Regions from separate parts of the Thermanaerovibrio velox DSM 12556 genome, predicted to be linked through region 2. Evidence: riboswitches for the same ligand, from Rfam matches in the RefSeq annotation. Region 2 holds a riboswitch; the other holds the start of a gene.
The links. A riboswitch is a leader RNA that binds a small molecule or an ion and turns the genes downstream of it on or off. The one in region 2 is predicted to bind cobalamin.

Region 1: another riboswitch for cobalamin. It lies ahead of THEVEDRAFT_RS01215 (TonB-dependent receptor plug domain-containing protein); the one in region 2 lies ahead of THEVEDRAFT_RS00380 (precorrin-8X methylmutase).

What each region holds. Positions count from the first base shown of each region.
Region 1 covers NZ_CM001377.1:269,998-280,024, reverse strand. Annotated here, with positions in the region: gene THEVEDRAFT_RS01230 (MotA/TolQ/ExbB proton channel family protein) at 1-382, shown strand, start outside; gene THEVEDRAFT_RS01225 (ExbD/TolR family protein) at 379-768, shown strand; gene THEVEDRAFT_RS09095 (energy transducer TonB) at 765-1,496, shown strand; gene THEVEDRAFT_RS01215 (TonB-dependent receptor plug domain-containing protein) at 1,550-3,445, opposite strand; adenosylcobalamin (AdoCbl) riboswitch at 3,616-3,767, opposite strand; gene THEVEDRAFT_RS09735 (TolC family protein) at 4,044-4,688, opposite strand; partial or broken gene THEVEDRAFT_RS09730 (TolC family protein) at 4,816-5,253, opposite strand; gene THEVEDRAFT_RS10055 (TetR/AcrR family transcriptional regulator) at 5,406-6,026, opposite strand; gene rpsI (30S ribosomal protein S9) at 6,101-6,499, opposite strand; gene rplM (50S ribosomal protein L13) at 6,520-6,957, opposite strand; gene THEVEDRAFT_RS01190 (nicotinate phosphoribosyltransferase) at 7,088-8,107, opposite strand; gene secG (preprotein translocase subunit SecG) at 8,187-8,411, opposite strand; gene THEVEDRAFT_RS01180 (non-canonical purine NTP pyrophosphatase) at 8,458-9,072, opposite strand; gene rph (ribonuclease PH) at 9,050-9,796, opposite strand; gene THEVEDRAFT_RS01170 (GerMN domain-containing protein) at 9,808-10,027, opposite strand, start outside.
Region 2 covers NZ_CM001377.1:82,269-92,295, forward strand. Annotated here, with positions in the region: gene cbiD (cobalt-precorrin-5B (C(1))-methyltransferase CbiD) at 1-312, opposite strand, end outside; gene THEVEDRAFT_RS00370 (ABC transporter substrate-binding protein) at 312-1,271, opposite strand; gene THEVEDRAFT_RS00375 (sirohydrochlorin cobaltochelatase) at 1,380-2,237, opposite strand; gene THEVEDRAFT_RS00380 (precorrin-8X methylmutase) at 2,399-3,034, opposite strand; cobalamin riboswitch at 3,138-3,305, opposite strand; gene THEVEDRAFT_RS10195 (metal ABC transporter solute-binding protein, Zn/Mn family) at 3,316-5,091, opposite strand; gene THEVEDRAFT_RS00390 (ABC transporter substrate-binding protein) at 5,378-6,508, shown strand; gene THEVEDRAFT_RS00395 (GAF domain-containing protein) at 6,505-8,184, shown strand; gene THEVEDRAFT_RS09655 (HD-GYP domain-containing protein) at 8,156-8,668, shown strand; gene speE (polyamine aminopropyltransferase) at 8,813-9,658, shown strand; partial or broken gene THEVEDRAFT_RS09660 (cobyrinic acid a,c-diamide synthase CobB) at 9,678-10,027, shown strand, end outside.

The DNA.
Region 1 (10,027 bases), 190 kb from region 2:
GAGGGAGGCGGGGAAGGTCTTCATAAGGGGGGAGCTGTTCAGCCAGCAGAGGGGGCTTGGATGGCTGGAGCTGTCCATTCGGCTCTCCCCCATGCTGGGGCTCCTCGGCACCGTTATCGGGATGGTTCGGATGTTCGGGGCCATAGACGCCGCGGGGGCCAACTCGTCAGAGGTGGCGGGGGGGATAAGGGTGGCGCTCTTCACCACCGTGGCGGGACTCTCCTGCGCCATACCATCCCTGGTGGGGCTCATGACCCTTCAGCACATGATCGAATGGTCCCAGGAGGCCATGAACCGTCTGGCCGACCTGCTGGTGCTGGCTCGAATTAAGGCGGGGGGACCGCTCCCCACGGACCGGGAGGAGGCGGCCAGCTTGGGGTGAGGCGCAAACGACTGGACATAGACATGACACCCCTGCTGGACGTGCTGTTCATCCTCATAATATTCTTCGTGATCACCTCCTCGTTCAGCCACCTAAACCTTCAGGAGGTCCTCCTCCCTCACGCCAAGGGCACACCAGCTGAAAAGGCGGGGAACTTCAAAATCCCCATGGTGGTCACAATCCTGGCGAACGGGACGATAACCGCGGAGGGGAAAGAGGTCACCCTGGAGGAACTCAAGGGTATGGCGCGATCCATGGACAAGGCAAGACCGGTGCTGATCGGGGCCCACAGGGACGTCCCCTACGGGAAGGTGATAGGGGTGCTGTGGGCCCTTCAGGAGGCGGGGGTCTCATCCCCGGGGCTACTCACGGAGGAACCAAGATGAGACGCCCCATGGGGATCTTCCTAAGCCTCCTGCTGCACGGGGCAGCGATCGCCGTCGCCGCATCCGGGCTGGGGATTAACGGGTCCCACCGATGGAAGCAGGGCAGCACCCCAAGGGCTATCACGGTATACATAGCCCCGGCGATCCCCCCGCAGCCCCCGGTGACCCACAAACCCCGCGGGGCTGCTGCGTGGTCAACACCCCATAAAACCGCCAAGGAGGACTCCACCGACGCTCCAAGGAGGCCAACGGAAACGAAGGTGGACGATGGCAAAACCGGTGGCAAGTCGATCGGCGGCCCCGCCCCGGGGTCTGGCTGGACGAGGCAGGCTAGATCCTCCTCGGATTCCCTCAGCACCGGGGACAGCAGCCCGGCGGAGCAGAAGGATGTTGCATCCCCCTTCGAGGGAGGGGGGACCACCGGGAGGAGCACCCAGGATGACCCCCCCAAGGGGATCCGAGGCGAAGAGGGACGCTACAGGGGGGATGAGGCGATAATCAAGGCGGTGCCCCCCTACCCCCTTTCCTCAAGGAAACGGGGGGAGGAGGGCACCGTTGTGATATCCCTTATCGTAAGACAGGGGTTGCCACAAAAGGGGGAGATCTACAGGTCCAGCGGTTACAGGGGGCTGGACCAGGCGGCCCTAACGGCAGCGCTTCTCTGGAGGTTCCCCGAGGACCTTAACGACCGGGTTTTGGTCCCCTTCCGCTTCAGCCTGAAGGACTGAGGGGCTGAAGGGAAGAAGAACCCGAACCTACCCTCTCCCCCAGCCCCTAAGGGCTAGAACCTGGCGTCCAGGGATATGTAAAGCCTGCGCTCCGGGGTAAGGTATCCGTTCCGGTCCAGCACGTACCTGCGATCGAACAGGTTGCTAGCACCCAACCTAAAGGTCACGTCCTTGGACGTGTAGGACATAAAGGCATCCACCAGGAACAGGTCCTCGTCGGAGTATCCGCGGCTATTGTTGGCTATGGCCCGGTCACCGTAGAAGCGACCGGTTACCCCGGCCCCCCACGACCCCCTGGCCCAGTTGAGGGAGCCGGTCACGTCCCACCTTGGATCCCCGGACCTGGACCAGGTGCCCCCGCTGAGCTCCTCCCCGTAGGTCCAGGAAATCCCCTGCTGGTAGTACATCTCCCCGGAGAGGTTCACCCGAAACATACCCTCAACCCCGTATGCCCTGTACTCGTCCAGGTTAACGTACTTACCCATCCAGGTAACCGGATCTGACCAGTACTTTATCTTGTCCTCCACATCGGTGTAGAAGACACCAAGGCTCCAGGAACGGTCTTTGCCCTTGACGCCCCCCTCGTAACTCCAACCCTTCTCGGGTCTTAGGGAGTAGTTGGGCTCGCCGAAGCTCCTCATGGGCATGTAAATCTGAAAGAAGCTGGGCATCACGAAGAACCTCCCGGCGGAAAGATACCAGAGCCTCCCAGTGGAATCCTCCCGGTAAAGGGAGACCTTCGGGGCCAGCTCCGACTGGTCCTCCCCCTCCTCCACGTGCCACCTCTCGTACCTAAGCCCAAGATCCGCGGTGAGATCCCCCAGCGGAACGGTGGTCTCCCCGTAGGCTATGATCCCGTCCCGCTTGAGGTCGTAAGGGTCGTTGTTGCCCCACGGGTTGTCCACGTTCAGGTAATCCGAGTCATCACGCCTTACCTCAAGCCCATAGGCGGCCCCATTGCCCCAAAGCCGCCCCCGTCCCTCCAGGGACAAACCCATGTTGCGGTCCCGGTAGTCGCTCCTGCCGCTGCTGTCAAAGACCTTCTTGGCGGACTCCCCGTAATAGCCCTTGAGCTTCATCCCACCCAACGGAACCGTCAAGGCCACCCGGGAGTAGCTGTTATCCTGGTGGTTATCGGCTCCATCGTAGGTCCAACGGGATGAATAATCCCCCCATTGGCTGGAAAACTCCCACCCCCTACCGGAGGCCGACCCGGCGGAAAGGCCGTAGTGGTTCGACCGGTAGTCCTTGGAGAAGTCCCTGAGGCCGTTGCCCCTAAGCCTTATCTCCCGCTCCCCCTCCTCCTCCCTGGAGTAAGATACCCTTGCCCACATGGAGCTGGATGCGGCGGCGGCGCTGAAGGACCCCATGCCGTAACCGCCGGAACCGGCGGTGAAACGTGCCTGGAAGGGGCCGCCAGGGCCGGAAGCCCCCTTCACGGTTATTACGTTTATGACCCCCGCGGCACCGTGGGAACCGTACAGGGCGGATGAGGCCCCCTTAACCACCTCCACCCTCTCCACGGAGCTTATGGGTATGGACCTCAGGTCAAAGGGGGCCCCCAACACCGCACCGGCGCCATAGCTGGATGTCATGAACGGCACCCCGTCCACCAGAAGCAGCGTCTCGGTGGTCATCCCCCTTATGGAGATGCCCTTGGACTGGGCCATGCCCGCGCCGTTCACAAGCCCAGACACCCCGGGCAGGGAGTCCAGGGCCTCCTGAAGGTTCTGGAAACCCCGGGAGGCCATGTCGGCGGAGGTTATGACGTACCCCTGGGAGGGCAGGTCCGCCAGCTGATCCGCCAACCTGGAACCGGTGACCTCCACCACCGGGACCTCCATCCCCCGAACGGGGAGAGGGGACGATAAGAGGGCAAGGAGCAGAGCCCCAAGACCCAAACGAACCAAAACATGGGATGAACATCTAAACCTGATCAACCGGATCACTCCTCAACACACGCAAGCAACTCCCTGACTTAAAATCAAACTAGAACGCCATGACACACAAGAGGGCAAGCTTAAGGCTGATGACCCCCTACATGCCATCACCTCCCCAAGAGCTTAGATCCAACGGACAGGCCTCATAAAAAAAGGAGCCCAAGGGCTCCGAACACGAAACATGCGTCCTCCCCCGCCCTCGAGGGGTGGACGCAACTCAAGGCACCGGTGCCAGTGTCGGGCTTGGACGCCAAAGGGCGCCCACACCGTAGCGGGGCTGCGCCGGATTCTCACCGGACTTCCTGAAACAGCCGGGCCTTTAAGCTTTGTTTTTTACAACCGCTACCCCCTCGGCACCCCTTGGGATGGCCATACCACCATAGGGCCACAGGGGGAAACGGTTACTTCTATGTTAACACTCGATGGGCATGGGATAATATTAAGTATCTTCTGAATAAGTCCCGCCCTTGGGAACCGCAGGGTTCAACCCACCCGAAAACCCAAGGCCCTACTCCATGGGCGGAGCGGATCCCGGCCCCTGCCCCAAGGATCTAAAGGCTGCAACGCTAAAGGGGGCCGGGAAGATCCGGCCCCCCTAAAGGCTGGTCTAGTTGCCCTTGCTCACCGGCTTACCAGTCGCCGCGATCTGCCCCCATCCGTCCTCCCCCAGGGCGTACCTCAGGGCCGCCTGGGAGGACAACAGGTCACATCGGGCGTCCACGAGGTCGTTCATGGCCTGTTCCAGCCTCACCCGGGCATCCATCACGTCCAGGTTGGTGCCCACCCGGGCCTCGTAGCGCCTGAGGGATATCCGGTGGTCCTCCGTGGCCTGCTCCACCATGACCTCCGCGGTCTTAACCCTCTCCCGGGCCTCCCTCAGGGACTCCAGGGCCTCCACGGTCTCCCGGCGTATCTCCAGCTTCATGTCCTCCACCCGGGACAGCAGGGATTCCGCCAAAGCCAGGGACTGACGGGCCTTGGCCCGGTTCTCCCCCCCGTCCCATGACCGCCACTGCAGGGTAAGGGAAAGGAGGTAGTCGTCCTTATCGGAGGGGAAGAAATGGGAACCCACCCTGTAAGCCTCCCCCTTGAACAGCAGCTGAGGCCTGTCCTGGCCTGCGGCGGCGTCCGCAAGGGCCTTGGCCTGGCGGTAGGACTCCTCCAAGGAACGGATCTCCGCCCGGCTCTCCGCCGCCAGATCCGGGAGATCCTGGGGCAGCTCCTCGGGCAGCAACGAGGCCGGCTGTTCCATCTCCCCGTCCCTGGGGACGGGGAAACCTGCCGCCCTGTCCAGGGCAGCGTATGCCCTTTGAACCGCCCCCTCGAGCCCTCATCAGGTTCAACCTGGCGTTGGAAAGGGCCACCTGAGCCCTTAACACCTCCGCCTTAGGCACCATGCCCACCCGGAAGAAGGCCTGAACCCTGGTCAGATACGCCTCGGACAGCTCCACCACCCTCTGGGCCACCTGGGCCTTGCCCTTGGCCCTCACCAGGGCAAGATAAGAGGCCCTGAGGCGGTAGAGAAGCCCCTCGACCCCCCGATCCCTGTCCGCCTTCGCCGCCTCCAACCCCGCTTGAGCGGCCCTAACCTGGCTCGTCACGGTACCCCCGGAGTAAAGGAGGTGGGTCAACGCAACCGAGGCCCTGTATGTCTCCTCGTAGCCCGTTATGGCTATACCTATGGGGACGTTGTCGAAATCGTACACCTTCCCCTTGGGGGCCTCCTGGGCCTTTGAACCGTATAGCACCAAGTCCAACTTGGGGGAAAGCCCCGCCCTGGCCTGCTGAACCTCAAGCTCTGCCCTCCTCACCGCCATATCAAGAGCCCTCACCGCCGGGTGAGATCCGAGCATCCTGGACTCCAGGTCCTCAAGCCGAACCACGCCGGCGAAGGCGGACGAGGATGAGCCTAGGATAATAAGGGATAGAAGGGCCAAAAGGCACCCCCTGCCGAGGCGATACACGGGCATCAAAGGGCCTCACCCCCAAAAAGGACCCCGCAGCTCCTCCTCCAAAGGGCCACCGCGTCCTCCACGTCAAACCACACCCATAGGTTGAACATGATCCCGTCGAACAATATGCAAAGAACCTCCTCCATACCGTCAGGGAGCCCTCCCGCCTCGGCGAGGACCCGGCGCATCTCCCCCATCATGCGGCTGCGAAGGGACCCCGTCAGGTCCCGCATGCCCTCAACCCCCCGGTGGGCCAAGAGCCGGAGCTCCAACCAGAGGGACAGGGAGTCCCGCTCCTTCCAAAGCAGCTGGAGAAAACCCTCCCCCTTCCGGACCGACATGGCAATCACGTCCTCCCCCTGGGCCGATCCATCCGCCAGGTAGGATACGATCCTGTCCACCTCGTCCTCCATGACCCGCTTGAACAGGTCGAACTTGCTGTGAAAGTGCCAATAGAAGGCCCCCTTGCTAACCCCGGCGGACCTTACTATGGAGTCCACCCCCGCCCCCTCGTAACCCCTCTGGGCGAAGATGATCCTCGCGCTGCTCATTATGGCGTCCTTGGCATCGGAGACCAAATAGACTCCCTCCTTCCAAAATCCGGCTAGGATGTTCTCAAAGACCGACCGGTCTGTCAAGTACCGCAAAGACAAAGGGGCCCCGAAGGGCCCCGAAGGAACTTGAAGACCCAGGCCAGCGAGGCCCAAGTCCACTAACGCTTGGAGTACTGGAACCGAGCCCGGGCTCCCGCCTGACCGAACTTCTTCCTCTCCACCATCCTGGGATCCCTGGTAAGGAGCCCCGCCTTCTTCAGCGCCGGACGAGCCTGGGGGTTCATCTTCAATATGGCCCGGGCAATCCCAAGCCTGATGGCCCCCGCCTGGCCGGTGAGACCGCCCCCATGGGCCCTCACCAACACGTCAACCTTGCCCTCCACGCCCGCCACCTTCAACGCCTCGAGGGCGTGAAGCTGCCAGGTGAACCGAGGCAGGTAGTCCCCGATCTCACGGTTGTTAACCTTCACCAGCCCCTGACCGGGACGGATCCTCACGCGGGCCACCGCGTTCTTACGCCTGCCGGTGCCCCAGAAGTACATGTTGGAAGCCTGCACCTTCTATTCCCCCCTCTTCCTTAAAGTTCCAAGGTCTCAGGCTTCTGGGCCCCGTGGGGATGGGTGGGACCCGCGTAGACCTTAAGCTTCTTGAACATGGCCCTGCCAAGCCGGTTCTTGGGCAGCATGCCCTTCACCACCCGCTCGATGAGCCTCTCGGGGTTGCTGTCCAGTATCTTGCCGTAGGACACGGACTTAAGACCCCCGGAGTAACCGCTGAACCGATGAACCATGGACTGCTCACGCTTCTTCCCCGTGAGCCCCACCTTCTCGGCGTTGATGACCACCACGAAATCCCCGGTGTCCACATGGGGGGTGTAGGTGGGCCTGTGCTTGCCGGACAAGACCAACGCTATCCGGGACGCAAGACGACCCAGATGCTTGTCCGTGGCGTCAATCACATACCACTTGCGCTCCACGGCTTCCTTCTTAGCCATGAACGATCTGGTGCCGATCATGGATTCTCCTCCTTCGCTGAAAAAAGACAGCATCTTCTTTTCTTCACATCTACTCAAAAGCGCAACCCAGCGTCAACCCAGCCCCATGCCCGCCGTGGGGGGTGGCGCGGCACAAAAACCGGAAAAACCACTAGATCACGCGCTTAAGCCTTGGATTGTCGGTAACACCGGGGATCCGGCCCCTCTTGGCCACGGGCCTCCCGTCCACCTCCTTTATGTCCATGGTCATGTCCCTCGGCGTGCCGTGGGCTATGTAACTGCCAACCCCAAAACCACAGGCCCCGGCATCCGCAAGGGCCCTTATCCTGTCGGGGTTCAAACCGCCGGACACGAACACCCCTACATGACCATAGCCGGCCATGGAAAGCCGGCACCGTACCTCCCGGACGAGATCAGGGGTCACCCCTCCTCGCTCCCCAGGAGTATCAAGTCTAACAGCGAAAAGCCTTTCTTTCAAGGCCTCCGCCACGGAAAGGGCCTCCTCCGCCTCATCCCGGAAGGTGTCCACCAGGATGGAACGCTTCTCCTGCTCCGGCAACACCCTGTCATAGGCCATGGCGACCTTCACGGTGTCTCCGGCTATCAATATGGCGGCGTGAGGGATGGTACCCCGGGGCTCCCTGCCGCCCAGCTTCGCCCCTAGAATGCAGCTCGCATCGGAACAGCCGCCGATCAAAGCGGACCTCTCCATCACAGGAGCACAGGAGGGATGCACGTGCCGGGCACCAAAACACAGGACCGGCAACCCCCCAGCGGCCTCCACGCAACGCCGGGCGGCGGTGGCCCAGCCGCTGGCACTGGACAGCATCCCCAGCAGGGTGGTCTCGTAAAGGCCGAACTCCCCATAGGGACCCCGGATCCTCATCACCACCTCCCGGGGGGCAAACTCCTCACCCTCCTCAAGGGCCTCCACGGAAACCCTGGCCCCCGCCTTGAGGAAAAGACGCCGCACCTCCTCAACCCCGCAGAAGACCCCGCCCTCCCGGGCGAAAACCTCCGCACAGACCTCCGCGTCCAGCCTACCAAGCTCCCGCAGAACGTCCCTGGTCTTGACGAAGTAAACGTCCGACGTCCAGCCCTCCACTACCTCCCCGTGATCCGCGGAGAAAAGCCGGTCACCGCTAACACTGAACTCAAGAACGTCCTCCATCCGGTCAACCCGGGAAGACAAGGCTCAAAACCCCCTCCTGAACGCCGCCCAAAGGGGCCGGCGGAACAAAAGAAAAAAGCTAGGATATGGCCACCAACACCAAAGACAACAGCATGAAGAGCCCCATCAAGACCGCCGATATCTTGGTAAGACCACTCATCCGCTGCCAGGCCCCAGAGTTGTCCTGCTGGGTCCCTCCACCGAACATGCCGGCGAAACCTCCGTTCTTCCGCTGCTGCATCAATATGGACCCCCCAAGGGCCACACATACCACCAACTGCAACAAAACCAAAAGGACCTTCACGTCCAGCACCCCCGAAAACCCGCGATTTAAAAAGCAAAAATACAACCTACCGCCCAGCGGACGGCTCAACCATGGATTCTATCACAAGGGGGGCAAATAGGGCCAGCTTTGCCGCCGCCCTTGCCCGGTGGGATATCCGGTCCTTAAGATCCCCCGCCTGAGCCAGGGTGACATCTACCCCCCGGGGGATGAAGACCGGATCGTACCCGAAACCGCCCTCCCCCTCAGGAGCACAGGCTATAGCACCCTCCAGCTCCCCACGGAACGAAAATGCCCTGCCATCCGGCAACAGCAGCACCGCCACGCACACAAACCGGGCCCACCGATCAGCCTCCCCGGCAAGACGACCCAAAAGCCACCTTATCCGGTCCTCATCGCAGGAACCCACCCGGGCGGAAAACACCCCGGGCCCCATGTCCAAGGCCCTCACCTCCAAGCCGGAGTCCTCCGCCAAGACCGGAAGCCCCGGGGATACCTCCGCGTAAGACCTGGCCTTCTTAAGGGCGTTCTCAAGGTAAGAGGCCCCGTCCTCCTCCACCTCCAACCTCTCACCCGGCAGCCTAAGACGTATCCCCCGCCCCCGAAGAAGCCCCTCCCATTCCCTCACCTTACCGGGGTTACCGGTGGCGAGGACCAACTCAGCGGCCCACGAGCTCTTCAAAGCTAGCCACCCCCAGCACCTCCAACTGAAGCCGGTGAAGACGCCTTATGCCCTCCTCCGCCGCCGAAAGCATGCGATCAAAGGTCTGCCGAGGGAAAAGAGCATCCTCCCCGGTGGCCTGAAGCTCCACGAACCGGCCGTCCTCCGCCATGACCACGTTGCAGTCCACCTGAGCGGCCGAATCCTCCTCGTAGCAAAGGTCCAAGAGCACCTCCCCGTCCACAAGGCCGGCGCTCACCGCCGCAACCTGATGCACCACCGGGAAACCCTTCACCACGCTCCGGTCCAACAACCACCGGCACGCATCCACCAGCGCCACGAAAGAGGCGGTTATCGCCGCGGTCCTGGTACCCCCGTCGGCCTGAAGCACGTCACAGTCGATCCACACGGTCCTCTCACCCAGGGCTTCAAGGTCCACCGAGGCCCGCAGGGACCTGCCTATGAGGCGCTGGATCTCCTGACCCCTGGCGTTCGGCCGACCCCGGCTTATCTCCCGCTGGGTCCTCTGATGGGTCGACCGGGGAAGCATGGCGTACTCGGCGCTCACCCACCCCTGACCAGTGCCCCTCAGGAACTGAGGCACCTTCTCCTCCACCGAGGCGGTGCAAAGCACGTGGGTGTTGCCCCACCTTATGAGCGCCGACCCCTCCGCGTACCGGTTGCACCCCCGGTCTATCTCCACGGGCCTTAGATCCATACAGCCCCTTCCGTCTATCCTTTCCATGCCTCAGCCCCCTATTGTTTCAAGGCCCAGGGCTTAGACAGGTCCACCACGGACTTGTCCGACACGTCCTGACCATCCACGTAAACCTTTACCTTCCTTATGGGGGGAAAGTTCTCCGCCACGGTCTTCACTATGCCGGTCATCACCAGCTGGGCCCTGTCCTTCCCAAGCGCCTTGAGCCCCTCCAGGAAAGACGAGCTTAGATCAAGGTAGAGCCACTCCCCGCTCCTA
Region 2 (10,027 bases):
AAGCCCCGGCCGGGTCACGGTGCCCACCCCCGGACCTCCGTCCACGGTCACCCGGTCCCCCCGGTGAAGACGAACCTTGGCAGCCACCGCCGACAGGTGGGTCACGTCAGGGTCGTCGCCGGCGTCCTTGAAAACCCATCCCTGGGCACCCCCGGGGATCCGTTCACATCCTCCCAAGGGGATGGACAGCGTGCTACCGGAGGGCAGCTTGACCTTGACCCACGAGGAAGGCCTTCCAAGGAGCCAAAGAGCGGCCCCCATGGCCGCCGCCGTGGCGGCGCTACCGGTGGTGAACCCGCATCTTAGGGACATCAGCGGACCTTCCTCCCAAGGGCCTCAAGGGACTTCAAGGCATCGTTAAGCCTTATCAGGGACGGACGAGATATGGCCCTCTCATCCACCTCAAACACGTTGCCGCGCTTAACCGCCTCCATGGGGCGGAACCGGGGGTCCTCCAAGAACTCCTTGGCACCCCCGGGGTTCATGGGCCCCCGTTGCACCAGTATCACGTCCACCTTTTGGTTGATCAGAAGAAGCCTCTCCGGCCCGAACTGAGCCACCGCGCTCCCCTTGGAAGTGGGCTTTAGGTCCTCCGCCGCGGGGTTGAGCCCCGCGGCCTCCATGAGCCGGTGCGGCCAGCTCCCGGGGACGCAGGTGGTGATATCCCTGGAGTTTACCACCAGAAACGCCCCCTTGCGGGCCTTGTAGTTGCGCCTTCTGGCGTCCTCCAGGGTTCTAAGGGCCCCCTGGAGCTTCAAACGGGCCTCCCTCTCCCTGCCGGTTATCGTTCCAAGTCGGGTTACGTAGAGCTCGAGGCCGTCGAAGGACGGGGGATCCAGCACCACCACCGGAACGAAGGGTTCAAGGCGTTCGAGCAGTCCGGGCTGCATGGACAGCTGCAGAGACCTCATGAGCACCAAGTCCGGCTTGAGGCTCAGGATGCTCTCCGGATCGGGCCTTAGGGGAAGCCTTGGAACCCCCTTAAACAGCTCTCGGTCGTCCCCGTCCGCCACGCCCACGATGCGGCCTTTGAGCCCCAGGGCCAGCAGGTTCTCCGTGTGGGCAGGGTAGAGGGAGACTATCCTCGTCGGGGGGGATCCCAAGGTCACCCTTCTCCCCATGTCATCCACCACGGATAACCGAGCTGCGTAGGCGGGTAGGGCCAAAAACACGAGGGATAGGACGAAGGAGGCGAGGAAAGGCGTTAAGAACTCCCTTCCCGTTGGGATCGGGCAGATCCCGGGGGAGTGGGATCGATCGCATCGGTACATCAAGGGTCAACACTTCCTTCCAGAGGTTTGAGCGGTCCCTGGGGGCTGCTCAAAAAAGAGCCCCCGGGGGAGGCGGTCACCTCCTGCCTCAGGGGCCCCATGTCAGGACTAGAAGCCCGCCTCCTCGGCGGCCTCCTTCAGGTGCTCCACCAGAAGGGCCCTTATCTCCGGGTTCTCCCCCAGACCCTTCAGGTGCGCCTCCGCCTTTATGCCCTCCTTGGAGAGCACGTTTATCCAAGAGTCCTCCTCGTCCCCCGCCATGTCGTTGTGGGCGTGGTCCCCCGCCACCAGCATCAGGGGCGCCAGGATCGCCCGCTTGATACCCTTGCCCTTCAACTGGGAGATCACGTCCTCCAAGGACGGTGTCCCCTCCACGGTGCCCACTACGAAGTTGGGGTGCTTCCGCTGGAGCACCGTTTGAAGCCTGGCGTAGGCCCCTTCCGCGGGATGGGGTGAACCGTGACCCATGAGGACCACTCCCCGCCGTGGGTCCTTGCCGAAGGCCCTGCCCAGGATGGCGGACACCCGCTCGTAGTCCTCGGGGGACCAAAGCAGCGGCTTGCTTAGGGCTATGCCCTCAAACCCGCTCTTGCTCCCGTGTTCCCTTAGGTAACGGAAGGCCCCCACCACCGCGGACAGGTCGTCATACTCCTCCCCGGGGATCACGTGGGTTGACAGCACCGCCACGTTCGTGTAGCCCTCTTCATGGAGCTTGGCCAGGGAGGTAATAGGATCCAGGAAGACCTTCCCCTCCTTTGCCAACTTGCGCATTATTATGCGGCTGGTGAAGGACAGCCGCACCTCTGTGCCGGGGAACGCGTCCTTCACGGACCGGAATACCGCGTCTATGGCCCTCTGTCCCTCCGGCATGGAGCTGCCGAAGGCCACCACCAGGACGGCGTTCTTCTTCTCCACCTTCTTCCCCTCCGATGCAAGGGCCCTTTGAGGGTGCGCAAAAGCCCCCATTAAGCTTAGAACAAGCGCAAGAACTGATATAAACTTCCTCATTTGACCCATCGACCTCCCGAAGTAATAAAGTTATCTACACCGTTCCGGGCGCCGATAAGCGGTGCGGCGAAGCTTCTCCAAGGGGTCCTCTGACGAGCTACCCCTTTCCGATAGCAAGGTTAGAGTCTGTCCTCCCCTTCAAGGCAGAGCCGCATTACGGCGTTGAACGCCGCGGCGCAGAGGTTGGATCCCCCCCTGGGGCCCCTTAGGGACACGCAGGGCACCCCGCTCTTGAGGAGGAGCTCCTTGCTCTCCGCGGCCCCCACGAAGCCCACCGGGAATGCCACCACGAAGAGGGGTTCGAATCCCTGTTCCACCAGCTCCAAGAGCCTGAAGAGCCCCGTGGGGGCGTTGCCGAAGGCGAAGACCCGGATGCCCATTTGAGATGCCCTGTCCACCGATGCCATGGCCCGGGTTATGCCCTCCCTGGCGCTGGCGGCGGAGGTGCACTCCTGGTGGATGAGGCATACGGGGTCCAGGTGGAGCTTGGAGAGCAGACTCCGGGAGAGCCCGGATCTTACCATGTCCACGTCGCAGAAGACCTTGGAGTCCTTGAGGGCTACCTTGGCATGTTCAAGCCAATCGGGGCTAGCGGAGACCAGGCTGCCCAGGGAGAAGTCCGCTCCGGCGTGAACCACTCGCTCCGCAATGGGCATCAAGGAGGGTTCTATGGAGTAGGATCCAAGAACCTGACGGATCAGGTACAGGCTCTTCCTCTCAATGGAGGCGGGGTTCCTGTCGTAGTTAAGAGGCATTGCACTTTCCCTCCCTTCTTCGGGGGTCTCAACCCCTGAGGTTTAGCCCCGAGGGGTACAGAGGGAAGGCGTTCCCACCGGAGGCGCCCGCCCGCGCAGGCAACCTTCCCCATCACCTCCGGCCGGTCTCCTGGCTTGCCTTCATCCTACCCCGCCCCTTCCCAGGGGTTTAAGCCCCCCAGTGGTAACGGCGGTCTCGTCGGGCTCACAGTGGCGGGGCCGCGCCGGAATCTCACCGGTCTTCCCGTTCACCGGAGGTGTCAAACAAGATTGTATAACCGTTACCCTAACGCCACGTCAAGGATCATCATGCAGATGAAGCCAAGTATTACCCCCATTGTGGCCAGATCACCGTTGTCCTCCGACTGGGACTCCGGTATCACCTCCTCCACCACCACGTATATCATGGCACCGGCGGCGAAGGACAGGGCGTAGGGCAGCCCCATCCGCATGGACTCCACCGAGAGGGCCCCTATGGCGGCGAAGATCGGCTCCACCACCGCGGAGAGCTGGCCGAAGAAGAACGCCATGGACCTGGAGAACCCGGCGCTCCTCAGGGGCATGGATACCGCAAGCCCCTCCGGCAGGTTTTGAAGCCCTATGCCAAGGGTAAGCGCCAGAGCGCCGGAAAGGGTGGCGGAGCTCGAGAGTCCCGCGGCCCCGAAGGCCACCCCGAAGGCCAGTCCCTCCGGTATGTTGTGAAGGGTTATGGCCAGCACCAGGAGGGTGGTCTTCCTCAGATGGGACTTGATGCCCTCCGGCTGGCCCCCCTTGAGGGCCGGGTGAAGGTGGGGCAGAAGCAAGTCCAGAAGCCTTAAGAAGAGCGCTCCCCCCAGGAACCCCGCGGAGGGGGGAAGCCAAGGCGTGAGCCCAAGCTCTTGGGACATCTCTATGGCGGGGGACAGCAGGGACCAGAAACTGGCGGCTATCATGACCCCGCCGGAGAAGCCCAGCATGAAGTCCAGCATCTTCCTGGATGGGTTAGCCCCGATGAAGGCCATGGCGGCACCAATGGCTGTGAGCCCCCACGTGAGGGTCCCGCCCAAAAGGGCCTGAAGGGACGGGGAAAGGGACCTGAACCAATCAAGCCCGGAGCCTGTGAGGAGAGACCAGCTTCCCATGGGGATCACCTTGTTCTCATCGAGTCCGCGAAGGCCTTGGCGGTTTGGCGCATCATCTTGAACCAGTCCGCCTCCAGCGGATCCAGCTCCACCGGCTTCACCCCCAACATCGCTGCGGCCCCTTGAGCGGAGCGTCCGAACATGGAGGGCTGCACGAACATCACCCGTATCCCTAGGCTTTGAACCTTTGACCTCAGCTTTGACAGCTCCTTGGGCCGGGCCTCCATCCCCTCCGATTCCACCGCCAGGGGGATTACGCCCCCTCTCGGCGCAGAAGTAGTTCCAGGCGGGGTGATACGCCAGCACCGCCCGGCCCTTGAAGGGCCCCAGGAGGGCCGAGATCTCCTTGTCCAGCCGGTCCATCTCCCCGAGGAGCTTCGCCAGGTTGGCGTCGTAAAAAGACCCGTTGCTTGGATCCAGGGACTTTAGACCCTCCGCCATCGAGCGGGCCATGGCCCTTCCGTTGGACAGGGAGTTCCACACGTGGGGATCGAAGGATTCCCTATGCCCCGGCTTGTCACCCTTCCCTTCGTGAGCGTGGCCATGCCCTTCAAGCTTGGAGAACTTAAGCCGCATCACCCTAACCCCATTGGCCCTCAGCTTGGGCAGAAGTGATTCCTCCAACGGCAGGCCGAGGTAGAAGATCACATCCGCCTCCGATACCGCCTTGGCGTGGCTTGGGCGCATCTCGAACGAATGGGGATCCGCCCCTTGGGGTATGAGGGTCACCACGTTGACCCGATCGCCCCCTATCCTCCTCGCCAGGTAGGACACCGGCTCAACGGGACACAGGACCGTAAGCCCTTTGACGCCCCCTTGAGCCCATGCGGGGCCCAAGGGAAGGACAAGGCCGACAAGCGGGGCAGAGAGGACCAAAGCCTGAAAAACAAGAGCAACGGAGATGAGCAGCAAACGGCGGTGCTTAACTTCCCTCATCGCCTTATCACCCTCTCTTGAAAAACTATTTTTGATTTCGTCGCGGTTCATTATAACCCATCGTACCGTCCATAAAAAACGGCCGGGTGAATTTGGTGATACATGCCAAAATCTTTAGCGCTATCAAGCCCCACCGCAGCGGTGGGATTTGGTACAATCCGAGGGGATGGATTGCGAAGGTTCGTTGTCGCTCTTCGTGAGCGTTTTCATGAATTGGGTTCGGTGCCGGCGTGGGAGAAAGGTGCGGTGATGTCGCTTGAGGCCGAGGGTTGTAGGGGGATCCCGCATGGCGGGTATGTTTAAAACGCTTAAGCTTTCCAAGCCCCTGTCCCTGGCGGCTGGGTTTGTGGCCATGTTCCTTTTAGTGCTCCTGGCCTTCAAGCTTTTGGGTCCCCGGGAGGCGGTGGTGGCCCTTTGGTTTGAGCATCAGGGGCCTGGGGCGTCTTTGTCCCGGGACGTACAGCAGTGTGCCCTCTTCGCGGTGGACTACTTCAACATAGCGGAGCGCGGCAGGGGGCTTAGGGTGAGGCCCTTGGTGGTGACCGGGATGAGCGACCGGGAGGCGGTTGATGCCATCAAGAAGGCCAAGGCCTCGGTGGTGCTGGTGGGGGCCACGTCGGGTTTCGTGTCCAGGGTGCATCCCCTGCTGGAGAGGGAGGGGATCCCCGCCATAGCCACCAACGCAAACGCCCCGGCCCTGGCGGTGGAGGGGGACCTGTTGTTCCGCTATTCTGGCCCCTCTGGGGCGGTGGAGCTTGGGGAGATGGTGCGATCGCACCTCCCGGGTTTCAAGAGGTACTTGGCGGTGCTGGACTCGTCGAACCTGGTGTACACCAAGGGGCAGCTGGATGGCTTCTCCACCGGCCTTGGGATCCCGCCTAAAAAGACCCTCATGGGTTCCCCGGGGGACCTTTACGATGCCTTCCGGCTTGAGGTGGTAGCCGGCGGGTACGACGGATTCTACCTTGCCATGCCGGCGTACTACGCGGGGGTTTTCATGGAGATCGTGGGGAACCTGAAGGGCCCTGCGCCCTGTGCGGTGGCGGGTTGGGGGGTGTCGTCGGTCAGCGCCAGCCTGGCGGGGCCCGAGTCCCTTGGGTACTCGGTGGTGTTCTCCCCGGTTGAGCTGGACATGGGGCATCCGTTCATGAGGTACCTTCAGGAGAGGATAGCGGGTCTTCCTCCGCTGCCCGCGGTGGACTCGGGATACGGGGCGGTGTCGATGGCGTTGGAGGCGGTCCTAGTGGGCCCCAAGGGCCAGGAGGGTGCCGCGGAGGCCCTCAAGGCCATGAAGACCGTTAAGACCCTTCGGGGGGAGTTCCCCGTTGACCGAGCGGGGGATGCGGTGCTTCCCCTTTATCTGGTGAGGTACGATGGCTCCGCCTGGAGGAACATGGGGGAGGTGGGGGGCCGGTGACGTCCTTCAAGAGGCTTTTCGTCCGGTGGTTTTGGTTCTTCGCCTCCCTGGGGGCCTTCATGCTGTTCCTTCAGGGGGCTTACCTCTTTAAATCCGTCCTGCGGGACCAGCAGAGGAACGCCTGGGACGCCACGGAGAACATGGCGTCGAACCTGGTGAGGTACTTGGACTCGGAGCTTGTGAAGGCCTCGTACATAGCCGCCGTGCCCTACAAGGCGGAGACCTACTTCCCGGAGGTGGAGCTGCTGGTTAGGATCCTGGAGGACCAGGTGGAGGAGTCCTTCCGGGGGAGCCTGCCCAATGGGATGCATTTAAGGGAGCTGGAGCGGCTCCGTGGTGTTTGGGAGGTGTCCGGCCTTTACAACCCGGACGGGCATCCCCAGTTCGTGACAGTCCGGGAGCTGGAGGGAAACGAGTACCTGGTGGGTATCAGGATGGACGAGAAGTCCTTGGGTTTTCACGGATCCTCGTTGGTGCTGCCGGTGCTGACGGGGGAGGACGGCAGGGTCATATGGGCGGAGAATGGGCCCTTTGGAAGGCACTTCGCACTCCTGGGCTGGGTGGATCGGGAGATGTTGAACTGTTCGTCCTGGTCAAGGGGCAGGATAGACGACGGCAGGGCCTACTGGGCCAAGTGCTTCAGGGTTCAGTCCATGAGGCTTCTTGTGGTGGTGCCCGAGGGGGAGATACTGGGAAGGGTGTTATCCGGCTCCGCGGTTCCAATCGTCATGTCCTTCATGATGTTGGGCATCCTCTTCCTCTTTTACATGCTTTGGAGGAATCAGGTGATGCCGGACGTGAGGGACATCACGGACTTCTTCAAGAAGATGGAGAAGGACCTATCGGGGCTGAGGTGTCCTGAGGAGCTCTCGCAGGTGATAGACAACCTGTCCAAGGACGTTGAAAACCGCAAGTCCCGATGCCGCCTCGAGGAGCTCCATTCGGTGCTGTCGGGTCTTGGGGCTGCCATGCGGGTGCTGTGGTCCCAGCAGGAGGAGATAAACGCCTTTGGGGAAGAGGTGGCGGCCATGAACGCCTCCCTGGCGGAGTCCAACGACATCCTTCGTAAGCGGGAGCAGATATGGGGGCAGACGCTTCAGGTGGCCAAGCTGGTCCGCTCGGGCTACCAGGCCCCCGACGAGGTGGGGCGCATAGCGGACACCATACGGGAGATGCTGTCCGCCTTCGGGGTGGTGGTGGACCGCCTGGAGGGTGACACGCTGATACCGGTGGCCTACAGCGGTTATGATGAGGGGCTTCCGCCGGAGCCGGTGAACATCCACTCGTCCCTCATAGGCCGGGCGGTGAAGGAGGGGCTCATATGGGCGGAGGACGTGAGGAAGGAACCGGGATACCTCACCCTCCACGAGGCGGTGGTGACCGAGGTGGCCATGGGGCTTTCCCACATGGGCCGTCCCGTTGGGGGGCTCACGGTGAGCTTCACCGAGAGGCGCAGGCGGGACGAAGTGATGCTGGAGACCTTGATCCCCGTGGCTTCCGTCCTGGCGGGGTTCCTTGATGCCAGCAAGTCCCGGCAGGAGATCAGGGAGTCCTACTATTACCTGTTACCTGGCCCAGAAGCTGCAGGAGATAACAGGCATATACCACAACGAGACGGAGGAGCACCTAAGCCGCATAGGGGCCTATGTGACCCGAATATCCCGGGACCTTGGTAGGACCCATCAAGAGGTGGAGGACATGGGGATCTTCGCCAGGCTCCACGACATAGGCAAGCTAAAGGTGCCCCATAACATCCTGTCCAAGCCGTCGGGGCTTACGGGGGACGAGTTCGAACTGGTCAAGCGCCATACCATTTGGGGGGCGGAGATAGTAGGCGATGCGGAGTGGCTAGCCATGGCCAGGAGGGTGTGCCTTACCCATCACGAGAAGTGGGACGGTTCCGGCTACCCCTTTGGGCTTTCGGGCCAGCAGATCCCCTGGGAGGGCCGGGTCATGGCGTTGGCGGACATATACGACGCCTTGCGGTCGAACCGATCCTACAAGAGGGGTTTTAGCCACGAGGAGGCGGTTAGGATCATATTGGTTGGAGACGGCAGGACCAGGCCGGAGCACTTCGCACCGGAGGTGCTGGAGTGGTTTAGGCAGAACCACGAGGTCATGGGCAGCATATTCGACCGCTTCAGGGACCGGGAGGAATGATGTAAAATCGAACCCCCGGAGGCGTTCCCGGGGGTGAACGGGAGGGTTGCGCCCGTGCCCCATGGAGTCGTGGGGCGTCGCGCTTTGCCTTCCCATTGGAGGACCCCAAGACAAAAAGACAAACCCCTTAAGGAGGTATACCCCATGGAAGTTCGTCCCAAGAGGCTTAACGAGATGTGGCTCTTCGAGGAGCAGACCCACAACATGAAGCTCGGGCTTCGGATGACCCAGGTTCTACGGAACATAAAGTCCCAGTACCAGGACCTTTTGGTGGTGGAGACCCCGGAGTACGGCAAGGCGATGGTCCTCGACGGGGCCATACAGGTCACCGAGCGGGATGAGTTCTGCTACCACGAGATGATGAGCCATCTGGCCCTCTGTTCCCATCCCAACCCGGAGAAGGTGCTCATAGTGGGCGGCGGCGACGGGGGCACCTTGAGGGAGGTGCTCCGCCACGACGCCGTGAAGGAGGCCTACCTGGTGGACATAGACGAGGAGGTCATAAGGGCAGCCAGGGACTTCTTCCCAACCCTGAGCTGTGCCATGGACGATCCCAGGGCCCGGGTGCTGCCCATGGACGCCCTCAAGTTCATAGAGGACAACAAGGAGACCTTTGACGTGGTCATAGTGGACAGCACGGACCCGGTGGAGTTCGCGGCGGGCCTTTTCGAGGCTCCCTTCTACGCCAACGTTCACCGGTCCCTTAGGGAGGACGGGTTCATAGTCTGTCAGACCGAGTCTCCCTTCTCGGACCCCCACGTGGTGACCGGGGCCTACGAGGCGCTCAAGCAGGTGTTCAAGGTGGTGAAGCTGGCGGTGGGCTTCATGCCCACCTATCCCACCGGGTTCTGGACCTACGGCATAGGCACCAAGGGTCTTGACCCGGCGGAGGTCCGGCGTCCCGCCCCGGAGGGCACCCGCTACTACTCCCACGACATTCACAGGGCCGCCTTCGTGCTGCCTCCGTTCCTCAAGGCCATGCTGGGGTAGCGCCGTGACCAGGGGGCTAGTGCTGGCCGCCCCCGGCAGCTCATCGGGGAAGACATCCTTGTGCGCCGCCCTGGCCTGGGCCATGAGCAGGAGGGGCGCCAACGTGCAGACCTTCAAGGTGGGGCCCGATTACATAGACCCCTCGTACCTTTCCGCCGCCTCGGGCCGGGAGTGTTGGAACTTGGACGGGTTCCTCACCCCCGGCCTTCTGCCTTGGGTATACAGGCACGCCTCCGAGGGGGCGGACATCGCCCTGGTGGAGGGGGTGATGGGGCTGTACGACGGTTTGAACCCCCAGGGGGACTTCTCCACCGCATGGGTTGCCAGGGAGCTGGGGTTGCCGGTGGTATTGGTGCTGGACTGTCTTAA